DNA from 3 places in the Pandoraea morbifera genome. Region 2 is predicted to be linked to each of the others. Evidence: predicted binding sites of a transcription regulator. Region 2 holds the regulator's gene; each other region holds the start of a gene.
The links. Region 2 encodes HrcA, which represses chaperone genes, less so after heat shock. Its sites were predicted from a motif close to TTAGCACTCNNNNNNNNNGAGTGCTAA; they were not measured.
Positions count from the first base shown of each region.

Region 1: a site for HrcA is predicted at 2,839-2,865, ahead of rpoH (RNA polymerase sigma factor RpoH). Genes of this name have one in related genera too.
Region 3: a site for HrcA is predicted at 3,195-3,221, ahead of groES (co-chaperone GroES). Genes of this name have one in related genera too.

Region 1 is NZ_CABPSD010000002.1:442,126-448,563, reverse strand. Features, by position in the region: gene PMO31116_RS05470 (cytochrome ubiquinol oxidase subunit I) at 1-1,161, opposite strand, end outside; gene cydP (cytochrome oxidase putative small subunit CydP) at 1,151-1,471, opposite strand; gene rpoH (RNA polymerase sigma factor RpoH) at 1,865-2,803, opposite strand; gene PMO31116_RS05455 (nuclear transport factor 2 family protein) at 3,026-3,409, shown strand; gene ybiB (DNA-binding protein YbiB) at 3,718-4,698, opposite strand; gene maiA (maleylacetoacetate isomerase) at 4,891-5,538, shown strand; gene PMO31116_RS05440 (LysE/ArgO family amino acid transporter) at 5,546-6,172, shown strand; gene ftsY (signal recognition particle-docking protein FtsY) at 6,321-6,438, opposite strand, start outside.
Region 2 is NZ_CABPSD010000009.1:30,088-36,525, reverse strand. Features, by position in the region: gene hemH (ferrochelatase) at 1-1,133, opposite strand, end outside; gene PMO31116_RS15420 (DUF6600 domain-containing protein) at 1,232-3,730, opposite strand; gene hrcA (heat-inducible transcriptional repressor HrcA) at 4,051-5,079, opposite strand; gene PMO31116_RS15410 (NAD kinase) at 5,197-6,105, shown strand; gene recN (DNA repair protein RecN) at 6,128-6,438, shown strand, end outside.
Region 3 is NZ_CABPSD010000005.1:320,494-326,931, forward strand. Features, by position in the region: gene PMO31116_RS11295 (LysR substrate-binding domain-containing protein) at 13-990, shown strand; gene groL (chaperonin GroEL) at 1,132-2,778, opposite strand; gene groES (co-chaperone GroES) at 2,828-3,118, opposite strand; gene PMO31116_RS11310 (ESPR domain-containing protein) at 3,246-3,623, opposite strand; gene PMO31116_RS11315 (SLC13 family permease) at 3,928-5,307, shown strand; gene PMO31116_RS11320 (hypothetical protein) at 5,739-6,438, shown strand, end outside.

The sequences.
Region 1 (6,438 bases), on a different contig from region 2:
CGGTGCGACCGGCGGGATCGTGTCGTTGGCGGCCATCAGGATCTGCTCGGGCGTGGCGTCGACCACGTTGGGCGTGTACTTCTTGAGCAGAAGGCCGTAGCCGAGATCATCCTTGTACTTTTCGAACTCGGCCTTCACTTCCGGCGACTTGTCGCCGCCGCGCAGCTTTTCAAGCGCCGCGAAGGCGAGCATGCCGCGCTTGATGTTGTCTTTGTGTTCGTCGCGCAGTTGCGTCAGACCGACCACCGGCGTGTCGATCGAGCGCGTGGCGATCAGGCCCATGGCCCACGGAATCTTCACCGCGTAATCGGTGCGCTCTTCCTTCTGGTTCGGGAACCCGAACAGCGTGAACGATGCGGGCGGCTTCGCCGTTTCCCACTCCGCTTCGATCGCGGCGAGCTTGACCTTCTGCACTTCGCCGGTGGTGTAGCCCGATTCGTCGCCCAGCACGATGACCGAGAGCGTCGATGCGAGGCCGAAGCCCGCAGCCACGGCGAACGAACGCAGCGCGAAAGGGACGTCGCGACGCTTGAGCAGATACCACGCGGAGATGCCGAGCACGAACATGGCGGCGGTCACGTAACCGGCCGAGAGCGTGTGCACGAACTTCACCTGGGCGACCGGGTTGAAGATCACCTCCCAGATGCTGTTGAGCTCCATGCGCATGGTCTCGTAGTTGAAGTGCGCGCCGACCGGATTGTTCATCCAGCCGTTGGCCACGAGAATCCACAGCGCCGAGAGGTTCGAGCCGAGCGCCACCGCGAACGTGGTCGCCAGGTGGCCGATGCGCGAGAGCTTGTTCCAGCCAAAGAAGAACAGGCCGACGAACGTGGCTTCGAGGAAGAACGCCATCAGGCCTTCGATGGCGAGCGGCACGCCGAAGATGTCGCCGACGTAGTGCGAGTAATACGCCCAGTTGGTGCCGAACTGAAACTCGAGCGTGAGACCCGTGGTCACGCCCATCGCGAAGTTGATCAGGAAGAGCTTGCCCCAGAACTGGGTCATGTCCTTGTAGATCTGCTTGCCGGTCATCACGTAGACCGACTCCATGATGACAAGCAGCCACGACAGGCCGAGCGTGAGCGGGACGAACAGGAAGTGATACAGCGCCGTAGCGGCGAACTGCAAGCGCGAGAGGTCTACGACTTCGCTACTGATCATGGCGGACACCTTGACTTGGGGTGGGGGACTGCGCTTCTGCTGCCTGCGGCCCGATCAGGGCGCGGGCCACGACGTCCGGCGGCAATTGCATGTGCTTGGCCATCGGCGCGTCGAAGAACGCATGTTTCAGAATGAACAGGAGTACGACCTTGATCGCGAGAACGATCAGGATTTCGAACATGAAACGGGAAGGGCGGTTGCGCCAGCGCCTGACCAGCCAGGCGACGATGCCGGAGGCAACGGGGCGCGGCGCGACTGCGGGCGCGGCCGTGGCGGGAGGCTTCAGACTGCTAGGAGAGTGGGTGTCCATCCGTGACGGCTCCTGGCGTCGAAAGTCGTGATGTCGGAAACAGCGTCGACTTCCGGCGCATTGTGCCTTAACGCTTGAAAATGTCAAACCGCGGAGCGCGGGGGCGGATGACACGCAGATGACGCTGGTTCGATGCGGATCTGCCGCCCGTGATGCACGGCAGATGAGAAGCGGATTCGAGACAAGGGTCCGGCGCGCCGAACGGCCCCCGGGCCGTCCTTCGCACGCAGCATGGCCACGTACGATCCGATTCTATCGGCGCGCTCTGCCGGCGACCTTGCGATGCATCAAGTCTTGAGCGAATGGGCGACGAACTTTCGAAGTCCAATAAAAAAGCCCCGTGGATCTCACGGGGCTTGATGACCGGCGACAGGGCGTTGCGGTGCGGTCGACTTATGCGTATGCCTGAAGCGCGCCTTTCATCTTCTTCATCGCGGCGACCTCGATCTGGCGAATGCGCTCGGCGGACACGCCGAATTCTTCCGCCAGTTCGTGCAGCGTGGCGCCGCCACTGCCGTCGTCGGCCACCGACAGCCAGCGGGCTTCGATGATGCGACGGCTGCGCGGGTCGAGTCGGCCGAGCGCGGTTTGCAGACCGTCGCTTTGCAGGTGGTCGCGCTCGCGTGCGGCGATCACGGCGGTCGGCTCCTGATGCGAGTCGGCCAGGTACGCGATCGGGGCGAAGCTGGCGCTCTCACCGTCGTCGCTGTGACCTTCGAGGGCGATATCGCCGCCCGACATGCGCGTTTCCATCTCGATGACGTCTTCGCGCTTGACGTTCAGATCGCGAGCGACCTGGTCGATCTCTTCCGGCGTGAACGCTTGCAGGCCTTGCTTCTGGCTGCGCAGGTTGAAGAACAGCTTGCGCTGCGCCTTCGTCGTGGCGACCTTCACGGTGCGCCAGTTCTTCAGCACATACTCGTGAATCTCGGCCTTGATCCAGTGCATGGCGTAGGACACGAGCCGAACGCCCTGGGCGGGGTCGAAGCGCTTGACGGCCTTCATCAGGCCGATGTTGCCCTCCTGGATCAGGTCCGCATGCGGCAGACCGTAGCCGAGGTAGTTACGCGCGATCGACACCACCAGACGCAGGTGCGAAAGCACCAGTTGGCGGGCGGCTTCCAGATCGTCGTTCTCGCGCAGACGCTTGGCGAGCGACTGCTCTTCCTCGGCGGAAAGCAGCGGAATGCGGTTGACAGCCTGAATGTAGCTGTCGATATTGCCCAGACTGCCCGGCAGCATCAACGCGGACGGGGCAAGCGCAAGGGCACGCGAAGTCGGCGCCGTGCCGGTGGCCGGCGTCGTCGGATGCAAAGTGGCGGCAGTACTCAAGTGGTGGACTCCTGGTTAGCCTCTAGGAAAGCATTTTAGCACTCTCTTTCCGTGAGTGCTAAAGACGTTAGAACCCTTACCGGACGGGAAGTTTCCGGCGTCTCGGGGTTTTCCAGCACCCCCCGTCAAACGGGAGAAGTCACTGGCGCAAACGTCACGTGGATGGTGTAAATTGCAACCCAAGCCGCGAGCGTTTATTGGTGGCGAAGATGGGAGGACAGCATGGCCGGAAAGCACATTGACGCGGTACGGGAACTCGAATCGGCGCGCTTCGACGCGATGGTCGAGTGCGACGTCGAACAACTGGATGCCTTGCTGGCAAGCGATCTTCATTACGTTCATTCAAACGGCAAACGAGAAACCAAAAGCGAGTTTCTCGAGGCGCTCAGTTCCGGGCGGCGTCGTTACATCGACATCGACGTCAAGGCGCAGGAGTTGCGCCAGTTCGGCGACACCGTGGTCGTGACGGGCAAGCTCCGCGTCGAACTGGAGACCGCTACCGGCTCGCTCGAGTCGCAGATGACTTACACGGCGGTCCACGTGCTCGAAGCGGACGCCTGGCACCTCATCTCCTGGCAAGCGACGCGCATGGCGTCGGCCGATTGACGCGATGCCCTGACGTCCGGCGCTCGCCGGATGCATGCCTCAATACCTAACGTTTGACAAATTCCGGAACAAAATGTTCCAGGAAAAACGGAATTCGCGTGTCGTCCAAGCGATTGTTGCGTTTATCGGGAGCAATGCATGAAATTGCGCTCGGATGATGCGTCAATGCCGGCATATCCGTCATATCCGTCATGTCCGCCTGTCCGCCTGTCCGCCTGTCCGGCGGCGGACGGCGGTGGCCGTTCGCATCGCGGGGACGCTTGCCCGAGCGGGGCGCGGGCAAGCGAGAAGCGTGGGCACGAGGTGGCTCAGGCCAGCGCCCCTGGCGTGTCGAGGCGCAGCGCCAGGCGGATCACCTCGACCTGTCGGGCGATGGGGGCGGGGATCGGGAGGTCGCCCGCCAGCACCGCCTCGATCCACCGGGCAGTCGCGGGGGCGTCCGCGCCAGGGAGCGCCGGCGGCGTGCCGGTCGCGCCTTCTTCAGCGGCCTGCCACAACGTAGGCACGCCGTCGCTAAAGCCCTCGATGGCCGCCTGACGACGGGCATCGGCGACCGGCTCGCCTTCCGTGCCGCGCGCGAGCAGCACGCCGGGGGCGGGGCTGTTCGCCGGGTCGGAAAACAGTTCGCCGAGCGTTTCCCGATACTCGGGATGGGTGTAGTTCACCAGGCGTAGCGCCGGACCGGCGAACGGCTGCAGCAACTTCACCACCGTGTGCCCTGAATTGCGCACGCCGAGCGCGGCTCGCATCTCCAGCAAGCGCTCAAGCGCGGGCGACAGCGCCGCGATCGGCAGGTAGGCGACGCGTCGGTCGCGCAGCGCCGCTTGCGCGTCCGTCGCCGAGCCGCACGCGGCGTGCCCCAACTCGGCCAAGATGGCCTGGGTGCCGACGCGGTTCGCGCCGCTGTGATGCTGACCGTGCACCAGCACCGGAATGCCGTCGCGGGCGAGCAGCAGCGCGAGCAGGGGGGTCAGGTTGGGCTGTTTGCGCGCGCCGTTGTAGCTTGGAAGCAGAACGGGGGGCGGCGCGTCCGCGGGGGCGACAAGTGGGGTGAAGGTGGCGTGGGCGGCATCGAGCATGGCGCGCAACTCGACCGGCGTCTCGCCCTTGATACGGTACGCGATCAGCACGCCGCCCAGCTCCGCCGGTGCCACACGTCCGGCGAGGATGGCGTCGAAGAGTTCACGCGTCTCGGCCGCGGTGAGCGCACGCGCCCCCTTGGCGCCCCGGGCAATGGTCTTGAGCAGCGGCGCGCAGGCGAAGGGAGCGAGGGGGGCGGCGGCGGTCATGGCACTTCGGCGTTGTCGTTCATGGGAGACCGGGGCGGCGAGGCGCGCTCCGGCTGGGGATGGTTCGCTCATGATACGCACATGGGGGTGCCCGGTGCCAGTGCTTGAAGTACCATCTCGTGTTCGGGCGCGGCGCACGCACACAACTGGTGGCGGCCTTCGCCTTCCCCCATTGCCCTCCGAGGTCCTGTCATGTCCACGCTGTACAGCTATTTCCGCAGTTCCGCCGCGTATCGCGTGCGGATCGCCCTGAATCTGAAGGGGCTCGATTACGAGATCGTGCCGGTGCATCTGGTGCGCGATGGTGGCGAGCAGCTCAAACCGGCGTACCGTGCGCTGAACGTCAACGGGCTCGTGCCCACGTTCGTCGACGGCGACGTCAACATTCATCAGTCGCTGGCCATCATCGAATATCTGGAAGATGTGCATCCGACGCCGGCGCTGCTGCCCGCCGACCCGGTCGCGCGGGCGCAGGTGCGGGCGCTGGCGCTCGACATCGCGGCCGACATCCATCCGATCGACAATCTGCGCGTGTTGCGCTATCTCAAGCAGGACCTGGGCGTGAGCGAGGAGCAGAAGAACGCGTGGTACGTCCATTGGGTCGTGGAGGGCTTCACGGCGCTCGAGGCCCGTCTGGCGGCCCAGCCCTCGCCCGGAAAATTCGTCTTCGGCGACACGCCTACCCTGGCGGACTGCTGTCTCGTGCCGCAGGTCTACAACGCCAATCGATTCAAGGTGGACATGGCACCGTTCCCGCGCATTGCCGCCATCGACGCGCACTGCCAGACGCTCGACGCGTTCCGTCGCGCTGCCCCGGAAGCGCAACCGGACGCCGAGTAAGCGTTGCATGTTCGATCCGGCTTTCTGGCGGGGCATGGCCCTTGGCGCCAGTCTCATCATTGCCATCGGCGCGCAGAACGCGTTCGTGTTGCGCCAGGGCATCCTCAAGCGGCATGTCGGCTTGGTCGTGGCCGTGTGCGCCGTTTGCGACATGGTGCTGATCGCGGCGGGCGTGGCGGGCATGGGCGGGCTCATCGACGCGTATCCGCGTTTCCTGACCGCCGTGACGTGGGGCGGTGCCGCTTTCCTCTTCTGGTATGGACTTCGGGCCTGGCGCGCAGCGTTTCGCGGCACCGGCGCGCTGCAGGCGGATGGCAGCCGCGCGGCGACGCAGGACATGACCTGGCAACGCGCATTCGTGCTCGTGCTGATGCTGTCCGTGCTCAACCCGCACGTTTATCTCGACACGGTGATCCTGCTTGGCGGCATTGGCGCGCGCGAGGCCGCGCCCGGCAATGTCTGGTTCGCGGCGGGAGCGATGACGGCGTCCGTCCTCTGGTTCACGCTGCTCGGCTACGGTGCACGCCTGCTCGCCCCGCTGTTCTCGCGGGCAAGGGCCTGGCAGATCCTGGACGGCCTCGTGGGCACGATGATGTGGGGGCTGTGCGCGGGACTCCTCGCGCAACAGTTGTAGCGAGCTGACCGGCGGCGCCGTCGGTTGCCGTCGGTTGCCGTCGGTTGCGCCGCCCCGAGAGACAAACGGCCCGCACACGTGACGTGGCGGGCCGTCGGTTCGTCTGACGCCGGCGGGCGGCGTCGTTCGGCTGCGCGATTCGCGCGTCTTACCCGAGCAGGGCGTCGGCGAACTCTCGCGCCGAGAACGGTTGCAGGTCCTCGACCTTTTCGCCCACGCCGATGAAGTACACCGGCACGGGACGCTGGCGGGCGATCGCGGCGAGG
Region 2 (6,438 bases):
GCGGCATTGGCCGAGTCAAATGCGGCAACCGCGGCAACCTGTCGCTGACGTGTCGATGCGGCCGCCGCGGCGGCCGCATCGGCCACGCCTTCCGGCGTGAGCACCGGCCACCCCTGCAAGTGGCGCGCAGCGATCTCGCCGAGCGCCGTGATCCAGGCGCTCGCACCGTTCAGGCACGGAATGAAATGGAACGCCTTGCCGCCGGCCGAAAGATAGGCGTGACGGCCTTCCATATTGATTTCTTCCAGCGTTTCCAGACAGTCCGAAGTGAAGCCCGGGCAGAAGACATCCACACGCGGCGTGCCGCCCCGGCCGAGTTCCTCCAGGGTGGGCGCCGTGTAGGGCTGAAGCCATTCGGCCTTGCCGAAACGGGACTGGAACGTGAGGCGGCAGGTGGTCTCGTCGAGGCCGAGCGCGGCAGCCAGCAGGCGTGCCGTTTTCACGCATTGGTCGTGGTACGGATCCCCCAGGTCGAGCGTGCGGCGTGGCACGCCGTGGAAGCTCAGCAGCAGTCGCTCGCCCGCCGCGAAGTCGGGCCGGCCGTGCTGCTGCCAGTAACCTTCGACCTGCTGGCGCAGGGCCTCGATGTATGCGGGATGGTCGTGATAGTCACGCACAGTCCGCACGTCGGGCTGATTTCGCAGCCGCCCGAGCACACGAAACACGGCGTCGGTGGCGGTCGCGGTCGTACTGCTCGAATACTGTGGATACAACGGCAGCAGCAGAATCCGCTCGACGCCGTTTTGCCGCAGCGCGCGAATGCGATCCGCGATCGACGGATTGCCATAGCGCATCGCGTAATCGACGACGACGTCGTAATCGTTGGCATGCAGCAGGCCGCGCAAGGCATTGGTCTGCTGCTCGGTGTTGACCTTGAGTGGCGAGCCTTCGCGTGTCCACACGGTCGCGTACTTCTGCGCCGACTGGCGCGAGCGCAACGGCAGGATCACCAGCCGCAGCAACGGTTGCCAGACGAAGGAAGGAATCTCCACGACACGCGGATCCGACAGGAACTCGCGCAAATAACGGCGCACGGCCGCCGGCCGTGGCTCATCGGGGGTGCCGAGGTTGATCAGCAGGACGGCCGTCTTTCCGGACGGACCGTGCGAAATGGGTTCTGGATCGAAGCGCATGAAGCGTACTTTACCGCAAACCCAGGACAAATCCGGCAGCGCTTTGCGCGCCCGCCCCGCGTCGGGGAAATCGACGCAGGGCGACGTCATTCCGGCACTCAGCCGTGCGAGTGCTCGCCTTCGCGCGGCGACCGATGCGCCGACGCGGCGTGCTCGCTCTCATGCGACGGCGCACGTGCGCCCTCCGGGCGTCCTTCGCGCGGCGCAGGCTGCGGATGTGCACGCTCCTGCGGCTGCGGATGAGGCGCGGCTTGCGGCTGGGGTTGCGGTTGAGGTTGGGAACGCGGCGCCTGCGGCCGTTCCTGCGCATGCGCCTGCCGCTGCGGCTCGGGTCGCGGTGCGATCTGCGGCTCAGGACGCGGTTGCCCGCGCTCCATCGGCGCCTGCACACGCGGCTGCGGCGACATCTGGGGTTGGGGTTGGGGCTGCGGCTGGCCGTGCGACTGCCACTGCTGGGGCTGCCGCGTCGGCTCGGCGGCTTCGGGGCGCGCACGCTGTGACATCTCGGGCGCGCCAGGTGCATTCAGCGCACCGGGCGTCCGATGCAGGTCAGGCGAGCCCTGCGGCATCGAACGACGCATCTGCATCTCCCGCTGCGCGGCGTCGTGCCCGGGCTGCGGCACCGCCTGCGGCGCCTCGCCCCGGCCCGCCGGCTGTCCTGCCACGCCCGTCTCACCGATCGCTCCGGGCGGATGCGGCACGCCGGACGGCGCCGGCTGTCCCGGGCGATACGGAGACCCGCCATATACGCCATGAGCGGGAACGCCTGGCTCGCCCGGGGCTCCAGGCGTTCCCGGTGCTCCCGGTGCTCTCGGGCCAGCCGGCTGCCCCGGCACGCCCGTTCGACCGGGAACGCCCGGAGCGCCATATCGAGGCGGCAGGGCGCTGGTGGACGGGTGAGCCCCCTGCGCAGGCGCCGAACCGGTCGCACCGAGCGCCGGCTGTGCGGGCGTTGGCCCATTCACACCGATCGGTGCCCCGACAGGCCCGTGCGTGCCGACCACCGTCACACGAGGCTGTACGCGTCCCGGTGCACTCGGTGAAGTCGTCGCGCCCCGCTGCGCCTGCGGCGTATCCGGGCCGAAATGCAATGGCGCGCCGCCGGCGTTCGGCACGGGATGCAGTTGGCTCGTGAGTTCTCGCGACGGCATCGTGCGCGCCACCGGCGCGCGCGTGGCCAGCACCGCGCGATTGAACACGCCGGCAGGCGGCGCGCCCGCTGCAGGACGGCTGTTACCGAACACACTCCGCTGAACCGGCGCGACGCCGGGCGTATTCCCCACGTGCCATCCCGCCGCCTGGCCCGGCGCGTTGCGCGGCGGCATCGCCAGGGCGGCGGGGGCGCCGACCGGACGTCCCTGCACGAAGGCCGGCGCGGGCATCGTCGAGATCGCGCCGCGCACGTTGCGGTTCACGTAGATGTTGTTGATGTTCGTGATGTTGGTGGTGCGTATCACCGTCGTGCGATTGATGTTCGTGATGTACGCGGAACTGGCGTGATACGCCGGTCGGTAGACGTCGTGCGGCCCCAGTGCGAACCACGCAAGTCCCACGCCGCCCGCGGCGAACGCGACACCCCAGGCGTTCCCGCCGCTGCTGCCGCTGCCGCCGTTGACCCAGCCAACGAGCGCCGGCGCGTACACGGGACGCACGGCGACCGGTCCCGGCACCCAGCACCAGCGGGCATCGACGTACGCCCACCGGCCGTAGTGATACGGCGCGAAGCCCCAGGGTGCATCGTCGACCCAGGTCCATCCCCACGGATCGACCCAGGTCCAGTGCCCCGTGCGGTAAGGCGCCCAGCCCGTCGGCACGTCCGAGGGCACCCATACCGCGCCGTAGTCCGGCGTTTCCTGCCAGGTGCCGTAATCGTCGAGACTCTCGTAGCCGGTCATGTCGCGCGACACGTAGCGGGCGGACACGGAGGCATCTTCCCGGGCGTCGAGCTGTCGCACCCACTGATCGAACGCATCCGCGCTCGACGGCCCGGTCGGCTGCTGCGTCAGATTCTGCCCCACGAACGCCACCCGCTGGCCCTGCCGCAACGGCACCGACGCGCCCTGCCCGTACACCGTGGCCGCACCACGCGACACGCTCACGGTCGTCACGCCGCCGGGATCGACGTCGAGGCGGTACTCGCCGGCCTGCTGGGGGACGAAAGCGAGGTTCGGCGTGTCGATTTCGTAGGGCTGGTTCGGGTCATAGCCGCGAAGTCGCAGCCCGATCGTGCCCTGCGTTACGTTCAGTTGCACATTCTGGTCGGTGACCGCCGAGAGCGCGACGCTCGTCGAGGCCCCCAGGCGCACCGCCGCGCCGCCCACGCGCATTTCCGCGCGGCTGTTGCGGTCGACCCAGACGGCGTCGCCCGTGGTGAGCGGACGGTTGCGCTCGGCGTAGCGCCAGTCTCCCGTGCCGCTTGGCGAGAAGGTCACGGTGCCGTCGAATTGGCTCAGACGCGCCACGCGCCCGGGGGGGTCCGCGCTTTGTGCCTGCGCGAAGGCGGGCATGCCCGCTACGCCAAGCGCCCCGAGCGCCAGCCCAACGCCGACGACGCCGAGATGGCGGACCGCGGTCCGCCAGGAAATCAGGGGGTTCATAAAGACTCCGAGGCCCTTCGGGCAACGCGCCGACCAATGGTGCCGGCGTGCCGCCTTCGTTCTTCTGTCCGAATCCTTCGGCGAACCTGACACCCGCCATTCCGGGGACTTCGCCGCAAGTGACACTTCGAGCGTAAGCCCGTCGTGTGTGACAGCGTGTAAAGGAATGCTACGGGCGTGTAACCGGAAGCCCCGCTCGGCCGGACCGCGCCCTATCGGGTGGCGGGCAACGGGCAGCGGGCGGCCGCGCCAGGGCGTCGACCGACGGATGGCGCGCATGCGCCTGGGCCAGGCGACCCAGGCGACGCGCCGCGGGCACGTCAATGCTGGCTGAGCGCGTTGGACAGGAGCTTGGCGGTGATGTCGACGATCGGAATCACGCGCTCGTACGCCATGCGCGTCGGCCCGATCACGCCCAGCGTGCCGACGACCTCGCCATCGACCTCGTAAGGCGCCGTAACGACTGACATCTCCTCGAGCGGCACCAGATGCGACTCGCCGCCGATGAAGATCTGCACCCCCGAGGCGCGGCTCGACACGTCGAGCAACTGCAGCAGACCGGTCTTGGACTCGAATACGTCGAAGAGCTTGCGAAGCCGCTCCATGTTCGACGACAGGTCCTCCACACCCAGCAGATTGCGCTCGCCAGAAATCAGCACGCTCTCTCGACTGGTGTCGGCCATGGCGTCGCTGCCCGCCTGCACCGCCGCCTGCATCAGCGCGCTCATGTCGGAACGCAAGGCGTCGAGTTCGCCGCGCAAGCAGGCGCGCACCTCATCGAAACTGTGACCGCCGAAATTGGCGTTCAGGTAGTTCGCCGCCTCGACCAGTTGCGCCGGGGAATAATCCTTTTCGGTCAGGATGATGCGGTTCTGCACGTCGCCATCGGGCGTGACGATGATGAGCAGCACGCGCTTTTCGGACAACCGCAGGAATTCGATCTGCCGGAACGTCTGGGTACGCCGCGGTGTCAGGACCACCCCGGCGAACTGCGACAGATTCGAGAGCACCTCGGCGGCGGAGGCGACCAGCTGTTGCGGCCCGGCCGGTTGCAGACGGTTCTGCACCTGCGACGCGAGCTGGTTCACGGCATCCTCGAGCGGACGCACCGAGAGGATCGTGTCGACGAACAGGCGATAGGCACGGGGCGTGGGCACCCGCCCGGCCGACGTATGCGGACTGGCCACGAAGCCCAGGGCTTCCAGATCGGCCATGACGTTGCGGATCGTCGCCGGGGAGAGGTCGAGCCCCGAGTATCGGGAAAGCGTGCGCGAGCCGACCGGCTGGCCATCCGCGATGTACCGTTCGATCAGGGTTTTGAGAAGCGTTTGCGCACGTTGATCTAGCATGGCAAAAATTGTAACGCGAAATATGCATACGCGGCGTGCGGCAAACCCCGAGGCGGAAACCGCCGCAGGCCTTGCGTGCCGATGGTTGCTGTCATCGACTTATGGTGTAATGGCGGCATGAAAACTGGGAGCCCCTTCAAGACCGTGGCGCTCGTCGGGAAATATCATGCCGACGGCGTTGCCGAACCCCTGCTCACGCTCGCGGCATGCATCGCCCAGCGCGGGCACCACGTCGTATTCGAGCGCGACACGGCGCACACCATCGGTGCGGCCGCCGATCCTTATGGAACCCTCGACATCCAGGAAATCGCCACGCAGGCCGACGTGGCGGTGGTCGTTGGCGGCGACGGGACGATGCTCGGCATCGGCCGTCAGCTCGCGGCGTCAAAGGTACCGCTCATCGGCGTGAACCACGGGCGCGTCGGTTTCATCACCGATATTCCGCTCGACGAGATGCGCCAGGTCGTGCCGGCCATGCTGGAAGGTCACTTCGAAGCAGAGCAGCGCACACTGCTGGCCGCGCGCATCGAGCGCGAAGGCAAGACGCTTTACGAAACGCTGGCATTCAACGACGTGGTCGTCAATCGCTCCGGCATCTCCGGCATGGTCGAACTGCGCGTGGACGTGGACGGCCGCTTCATGTACAAGCAGCGCTCGGACGGCCTGATCGTGGCCACCCCGACCGGCTCGACGGCCTATGCACTCTCGGCGAGCGGGCCGATCCTGCATCCGCGTCTGGGCGGCGTGGTGCTCGTGCCGATCGCACCGCACGCCTTGTCGAATCGCCCCATCGTGCTGCCGGACTCGAGCGACATCGTCATCACGATCACCGGCGGACGCGAGGTCGGCGCCAACTTCGACATGCAGTCGTTTGCCGAACTGCGGCAGGGCGACCAGATTCTGGTGGGTCGCTCCGAGCATCAGGTGACGTTCCTGCATCCGGTCGGCTACAACTATTACGCCACGCTGCGCCGCAAGCTGCACTGGAACGAGCATATCTCCGACGAAGATACGCCGCAGAACTGACTCCACGCCTCATCGATATCCCATGCTACGCAGTCTCTCGATTCGCGATTTCGTAATCGTCGATCGTCTCGACCTGGAATTCTCCGCCGGTTTCACCGTGTTCTCGGGGGAGACCGGCGCGGGCAAATCGATCCTGATCGACGCGCTGGCCCTGGCCATGGGCGAGCGCGGCGACGCCAGCATGGTGCGCACCGGGCAAACGCGCGCCGACATCACCGCGGAGTTTGCCGCCGATGCCGAAGCGCGCCCGGATCTCGAAGCCTGGCTGCAGGCGCAGGCGCTCACGCTCGAAGAGCATGGCGGCGTGCTGCTGCGCCGTGTGCTCGATTCCGG
Region 3 (6,438 bases), on a different contig from region 2:
GAATTTGACATCATGTTCCAGCACCTTCCCCCCCTCCAATCCCTGCGTGCACTTGAGGCGGCAGCGCGTCACCGGAGCTTTACCCGGGCCGCCGAAGAATTGAATTTGACGCACAGTGCCGTGAGCCATCACATGCGATCGCTCGAGCAGCAGCTCGGCACAGCCCTGTTTCGTCGCGTCGGCGCGCGCATGATCCCGACCAGCGTCGGCGCGCGGCTGGCCGAACGCGTGCGCATCGGGATGTCGGAACTCGACGAAGCGATGAGCGAGGCCCGGGCCGGCACGGTCCCCGACGTGTCGCTCGCGACGGTACGCCTCGAAGTCAGCGTCATGACCGATCTTGCCGCGCAATGGCTCATTCCCCGTCTGGGTTGCTTTAGCGAGCAACACCCGAATATCGATCTGGTGGTCCGGATCCATGCCGATATCCCGGCGCCCGACCCCTATTCGGTCGACGTGGGTATCTGGCATCAGCGGGTGGAGAAGCCGGGGTTCGTCACGCGCAAGCTGCTCGACGACCACGTCATCGCGGTGTGCCATCCGGCGTTGATTGCCCGCGTGCCCGATTTCACGCTCGCCGATGTGTCAAAGCTGCCCATGCTGCGCTTTTCCTATCGCTCGTGGCGAGACTGGCAGGTTGCGGCCGGCTTGCCGCCGCACGAGCCCACGCGCGGACCGATCTTCGACGATTCGGGATTGCTGCTGCGAGCAGCCCTTGCGGGGCAAGGCGTTGCCACCACACGCAGCTTGCTGGTGCGAGACGCACTCGCGTCCGGGGAACTGGTGCAGATCGGCGACATTCAGGTGCCGCCCAGCCTCGAGTATTACGTCAGTTGGCGTGAGAACCATCCGCGGGAGCGTTCCATTCACGCGTTCTGGCAGTGGATGCAGGCGCAGATCGCCGCCACGACGCCGCAGGTGCCACCGGCAATCGGCGGCGCGGGTATGGATACCGCAACGCCCGGCACGCCAACCCGACCGGCTCGGTAGCTCGGCAGGCAAAAAAAACGGCAACGAGTCCCGGAGAACTCGTTGCCGTTTTGGCGCGGGCCGACGTGATCGAGACCACGGGGCCCTGCGACCGGGCAGTGGGCGCCTCGCGGCGCCCGGTCAAGCCGTCTCTCGCGAGACTTACATGCCCATGCCCATGCCGCCCATGCCGCCCATGTCACCCATGCCGCCAGGCATCGGTGCATCTTCCTTCGGCAGTTCGGCGACGGCGCAGTCGGTGGTGAGCATCAGGCCCGACACCGAAGCGGCGTTTTGCAGTGCCGTGCGGGTGACCTTCGTCGGGTCCACGACGCCCATTTCCACCAGGTCGCCGTACTCGCCGGTCGAAGCGTTGTAGCCGAAGTTACCCTTGCCTTCCACGACCTTGGCCACCACGACGCTGGCTTCTTCGCCACCGTTCGTGACGATCTGGCGCAGCGGCTCTTCCATGGCGCGCAGGACGATCTTGATACCGGCGTCCTGGTCGGGGTTGGCACCCTTGATGCCCGACACGGCAACGCGAGCACGCAGCAGAGCGACACCGCCGCCCGGGACGATGCCTTCTTCCACGGCAGCGCGGGTGGCGTGCAGCGCGTCTTCCACGCGTGCCTTCTTTTCCTTCATTTCGACTTCGGTCGCGGCGCCGACCTTGATCACGGCAACACCGCCGGCCAGCTTGGCCACGCGCTCTTGCAGCTTTTCACGGTCGTAGTCGCTCGACGCTTCTTCGATCTGAGCGCGGATCTGCTTGACGCGCGCTTCGATGTTCGCGGCTTCACCGGCGCCATCGATGATGATGGTGTTTTCCTTGCCGATTTCGATGCGCTTGGCCTGGCCCAGTTCGTTGAGCGTCGCCTTTTCCAGCGTCAGACCAATTTCCTCGGCGATGACCTGGCCGCCCGTGAGGATGGCGATGTCTTCCAGCATGGCCTTGCGACGGTCGCCGAAGCCCGGGGCCTTGACGGCGCAGGTCTTCAGGATGCCGCGGATGTTGTTGACCACCAGCGTTGCGAGGGCTTCGCCTTCGACGTCTTCGGCGATGATCAGCAGCGGACGGCCGGCCTTGGCGACTTGCTCGAGCACCGGCAGCAGGTCACGGATGTTCGAGATCTTCTTGTCGAACAGCAGGACGAACGGGTTCTCCAGGATCGCGACTTGCTTTTCCGGGGTGTTGATGAAGTACGGCGAGAGGTAGCCGCGGTCGAATTGCATGCCTTCGACGACGTCCAGTTCGTCCTGGAGCGACTTGCCGTCTTCGACGGTGATCACGCCTTCCTTGCCGACCTTGTCCATGGCGGCGGCGATGTAGTCACCGATCGAGGTGTCGCTGTTGGCCGAGATCGAACCGACCTGAGCGATTTCCTTGTTGGTGGTGCAGGGCTTGCTGATCTTGCGCAGTTCGTCGATGGCGGCGGCAACGGCCTTGTCGATACCGCGCTTGAGGTCCATCGGGTTCATGCCGGCGGCCACGAACTTCATGCCTTCGCGGACGATCGACTGGGCGAGCACCGTAGCGGTGGTGGTACCGTCACCGGCGTTGTCGCTGGTCTTGGAAGCCACTTCCTTGACCATTTGCGCGCCCATGTTCTGGAGCTTGTCCTTGAGTTCGATTTCCTTGGCGACCGACACACCGTCCTTGGTCACGGTCGGGCCGCCGAAGCTGCGCTCGAGCACGACGTTACGGCCCTTCGGGCCCAGGGTCACCTTGACGGCGTTGGCGAGGATGTTGACGCCCTCGACCATCTTGGCACGAGCGGCATCGCCGAAAACGACTTCTTTAGCTGCCATTGCAATAACTCCTTGAATACTTTACGTAGATGTCCTGGGGGAGACAGACTTAGGCGGCCACGACGGCCATGATGTCTTCTTCGCGCATGACCAGCAGTTCCTGGCCATCGACCTTCACGCTTTGACCAGCATACTTGCCGAACAGAACGCGGTCGCCCACCTTCACGTCAAGTGCGATCGCCTTGCCTTGATCGTCACGCTTGCCCGGGCCGACAGCCAGGATTTCACCCTGGTCCGGCTTCTCGGCAGCGGCGTCCGGGATCACGATGCCCGATGCGGTCTTCGTTTCGTTGTCCAGGCGCTTGACAATAACGCGGTCATGCAAGGGACGAAGGTTCATTACAAGCTCCTCTTTCTCTCAATGAGATCGTCAAAACAAATATGCAATCGTTTGCATATGCTATGAATTCATGGCGTTAGCACTCTGCGCCAACGAGTGCTAATTATAGGGACGGGGTTTTACGATTTCAAGACGCGGGGTTTTCCCGGAGGCGAAAATTGGTGTCGACGACGGCGCAGCCCACGCCCACGCCGCCCCTCCCCCGCCATGCCGCCGTGTCCGTCGCCGCCATGGGTCGTGTCGCCGCTTGCGCCCCCACCGCCCCCACCGGCCCCTCAGCCCACGCCTCCGCCCCGTGCCCGTCACCACCGCTGCCGCCGACGGCCTGCGCGTATGCCCCGGGCGCCACTGCCGAGGCACTCAGCAGAATGGCGCCGGCCATCGCCGCGCTTCCCGAACGCTTCAAGCGATTGCCGCCGCCACGTGTTCGCGAACGCCCCGTCTCCGACACGACCTGAAACAATCCCAGACTGATATTCCACACCTCGCGGAATGTGTAATTCACGCTCTCCCCTGATCTATTCGATGAATCGATAGGGGCAGGCTACCCGCGGCGTTGCGGCGTTGCGGCGTTGCGGCGTTGCGGCGTTGCGGCGGCGCATTGGACTGAAGTCGCAGTCCGAATGAAATATGTCGTGCGACGTGGATCGCGTCTTCTCTCTCGAAGTGCCGGGAACGCCGGCGACTTGCAATGCACTCGATGCGACCGCCGCGCCGCCCAACATTGGGATATTTCTGAAGGCACCGCCTCGATTCGTTCGGCATCCAAGCATGTCAACGAAAATCTACGTAGATTGAGGTATCAGGAGATGAATCACCCCACCGAAACGCTCACCCGGACCTGGGCCATGTCTGCCCGCGACGCCTGGGTGCTGCTCGCCAATGCTGCGCTTATGCTGGCACTCATCCGTGTGCTTCCCTTCGAAGAGAAGACCAACCGCGCACTGGCGCTTGCCGCTTTCGTCGCGGTGCTATGGCTATCCGAAGCGGTTCATCTGACGGCCACGGCGTTGATGGTGCCAGTGCTGGCGGTGCTGCTCGGCATTCTCGACGTGCCGACCGCCCTGGGCGCGTTCGCGCATCCGATCGTATTTCTGTTCTTCGGCGGCTTCGCCCTGGCCACGGCCATGCGGATTCAGGGGCTCGACCGGTTTCTCGCGAACCGGCTGCTCCATCTGGCGGGTGGGCGCATGGGCCGGGCCGCGATCATGTTGTTCGGCGCCACCGCCCTGCTTTCGATGTGGGTCAACAACACGTCCACCACATCGATGATGCTGCCGCTCGCGCTGGGCATCCTGACCCAGCTCGACACGCGCCGGGATCACCGTACCGTCACCTTTTTGCTGCTCGGTATCGCCTACAGCGCCAATATCGGTGGCCTTGGCACGGTAGTCGGCAGTGTGCCCAATGCCATGTTGGCCACGCATCTGGGGATCGACTTCCTCGCATGGGCCCGGTTCGGCGTGCCGCTCGTGGGCGTGCTGCTGCCGCTCATGGTCGCCACGCTCTATCTGGTGCTGCGGCCACGCCTAGACCAGGCGGTCGACACGACGACCGAACCGATGACATGGACCGGACCGCGCATCGCGGCGGTCGGCATCTTCGGCTTCACCGTGATCGGCTGGATCTTCAGCCAGCCGATCGCCGCGTGGCTCGGCGGCGTGAAGCAGCTCGACACGCTCATTGCCCTGCTCGCCGCCATACTGATCGCGACTTCGGGGGTCGCCAATTGGAAGCAGATTCAGGCCCATACGGATTGGGGAGTGCTGTTCCTGTTCGGCGGCGGACTCACGCTGAGCGTGGTGCTGCGCGACTCCGGCGCAAGCATCGTCCTGGCCCAAGGGGTGTCGAGTGCCTTCGCGACAAGCCCGACGCTGGTGGTGCTGCTCGTTACCGCCGCCTTCATCGTCTTTCTCACGGAGCTTACGAGCAATACGGCCAGCGCGGCGATTCTTGTGCCGATATTCGCCGCCATCTCGGTGTCTTTGGGGTTTCCCGAGACGCTCCTGACGATGGTGATCGGCATCGGCGCCTCGTGCGCCTTCATGCTGCCCGTGGCCACCCCACCCAACGCCATCGTGTTCGGCACAGGCTGGGTACCGCAACGCGCCATGATCCGAGCCGGGCTCGGCCTGAACGCCGTGTGCATCGGCATGATCACCGCCTTTGCCTGGGCGCTCTGGCAATGAGTCGACCGGCGTTCGGCCGGGCGGCCTCGTGGAGCCGGTACAATCGGGGGAAATATCTCAGGCAACCACTTGCGATGATGTCCGTTTCATCTGTTTCAACGGTTTCACCCGTCTCATCGGTTTCGTCCGTTTCATCGGTTCCGTCCCTTCCGTCCGGATCGCCAGCTTCGTCCGCGCCCTTCGACCATCCCGCGTTGCCCGCCCGGCGCTTGCGCTGCGGCAGCGCGCTGCGCGGCGCCCTGGCACTCGGCTTGCTGGGCGCGGCCCTCGCCGGCTGCGCGGGACCTCAGCCCGGGAGCGCGTCGGCAAGCGTGCCACCGGCCGCCGCCTCCCCGACGGTGTCCGCGGCACCCCTCGAACCCGCCGCCGGCCCTCAGGCGACGCCGCTCCCGTGGTGCGTCCAAACGTCACTGCGCGAAGAGGACGACCTGATGCGCAACTTCGGCGGCATTCCCGCCGGCGTTCGACGCATCGAGGAAACCCGCTTCATCGCCAGCTACGATCGCGTGACCGGCAAGGTTGGCCCGCTCGACAACGGCAATCGTTTCGTCATGGATTTCGACACGCAGGGCCACCTGCTCTCGAGCACCGACCGCGGGCACTATGCCTACGACGCGCAGGGCCGTCTGCGCAGCATCGATGGCGCGCCGGTCGATTGGCAGGACGCCGACACCTGGCTCGTGAAAGGCGCCGCGCGACGTGGTGTCTGGAAGGAACAGGTGCGCCAGGAGAGCGATGGTCGGCTCGAATGGACGCGTCGCATCATCGCATCGGCCAACGGGGCGCATCATCGCCGCGCCGGCAGCCTGCAGGCGCGCCTGTTCGACGACGAGTGCTTCGCGCTCTCGCGTCAGTGGGAGGCGCCGAACGAGGCGCGTCAGGTCGTGACGGCCGACGGCAAGGTCCGCCCGGCACCAAAGGTCGTCTCGTACCGGACGTTCGCGAGCGTGGAGCGCAAGCCGGACGGCAGCCGCGTCGTGCACGACAACGGCGCGGCCGCCTTCATCGACGGCAAGTGGCTCGCCCTGGCATGGGACAACGAGATCTCGGAGTACTCGCCGCGCCATGAACTGATCCGAGTGACGCGCACCGACGCCGCCACCGGCGAGCGTCACGTGTCCGAGTACCATT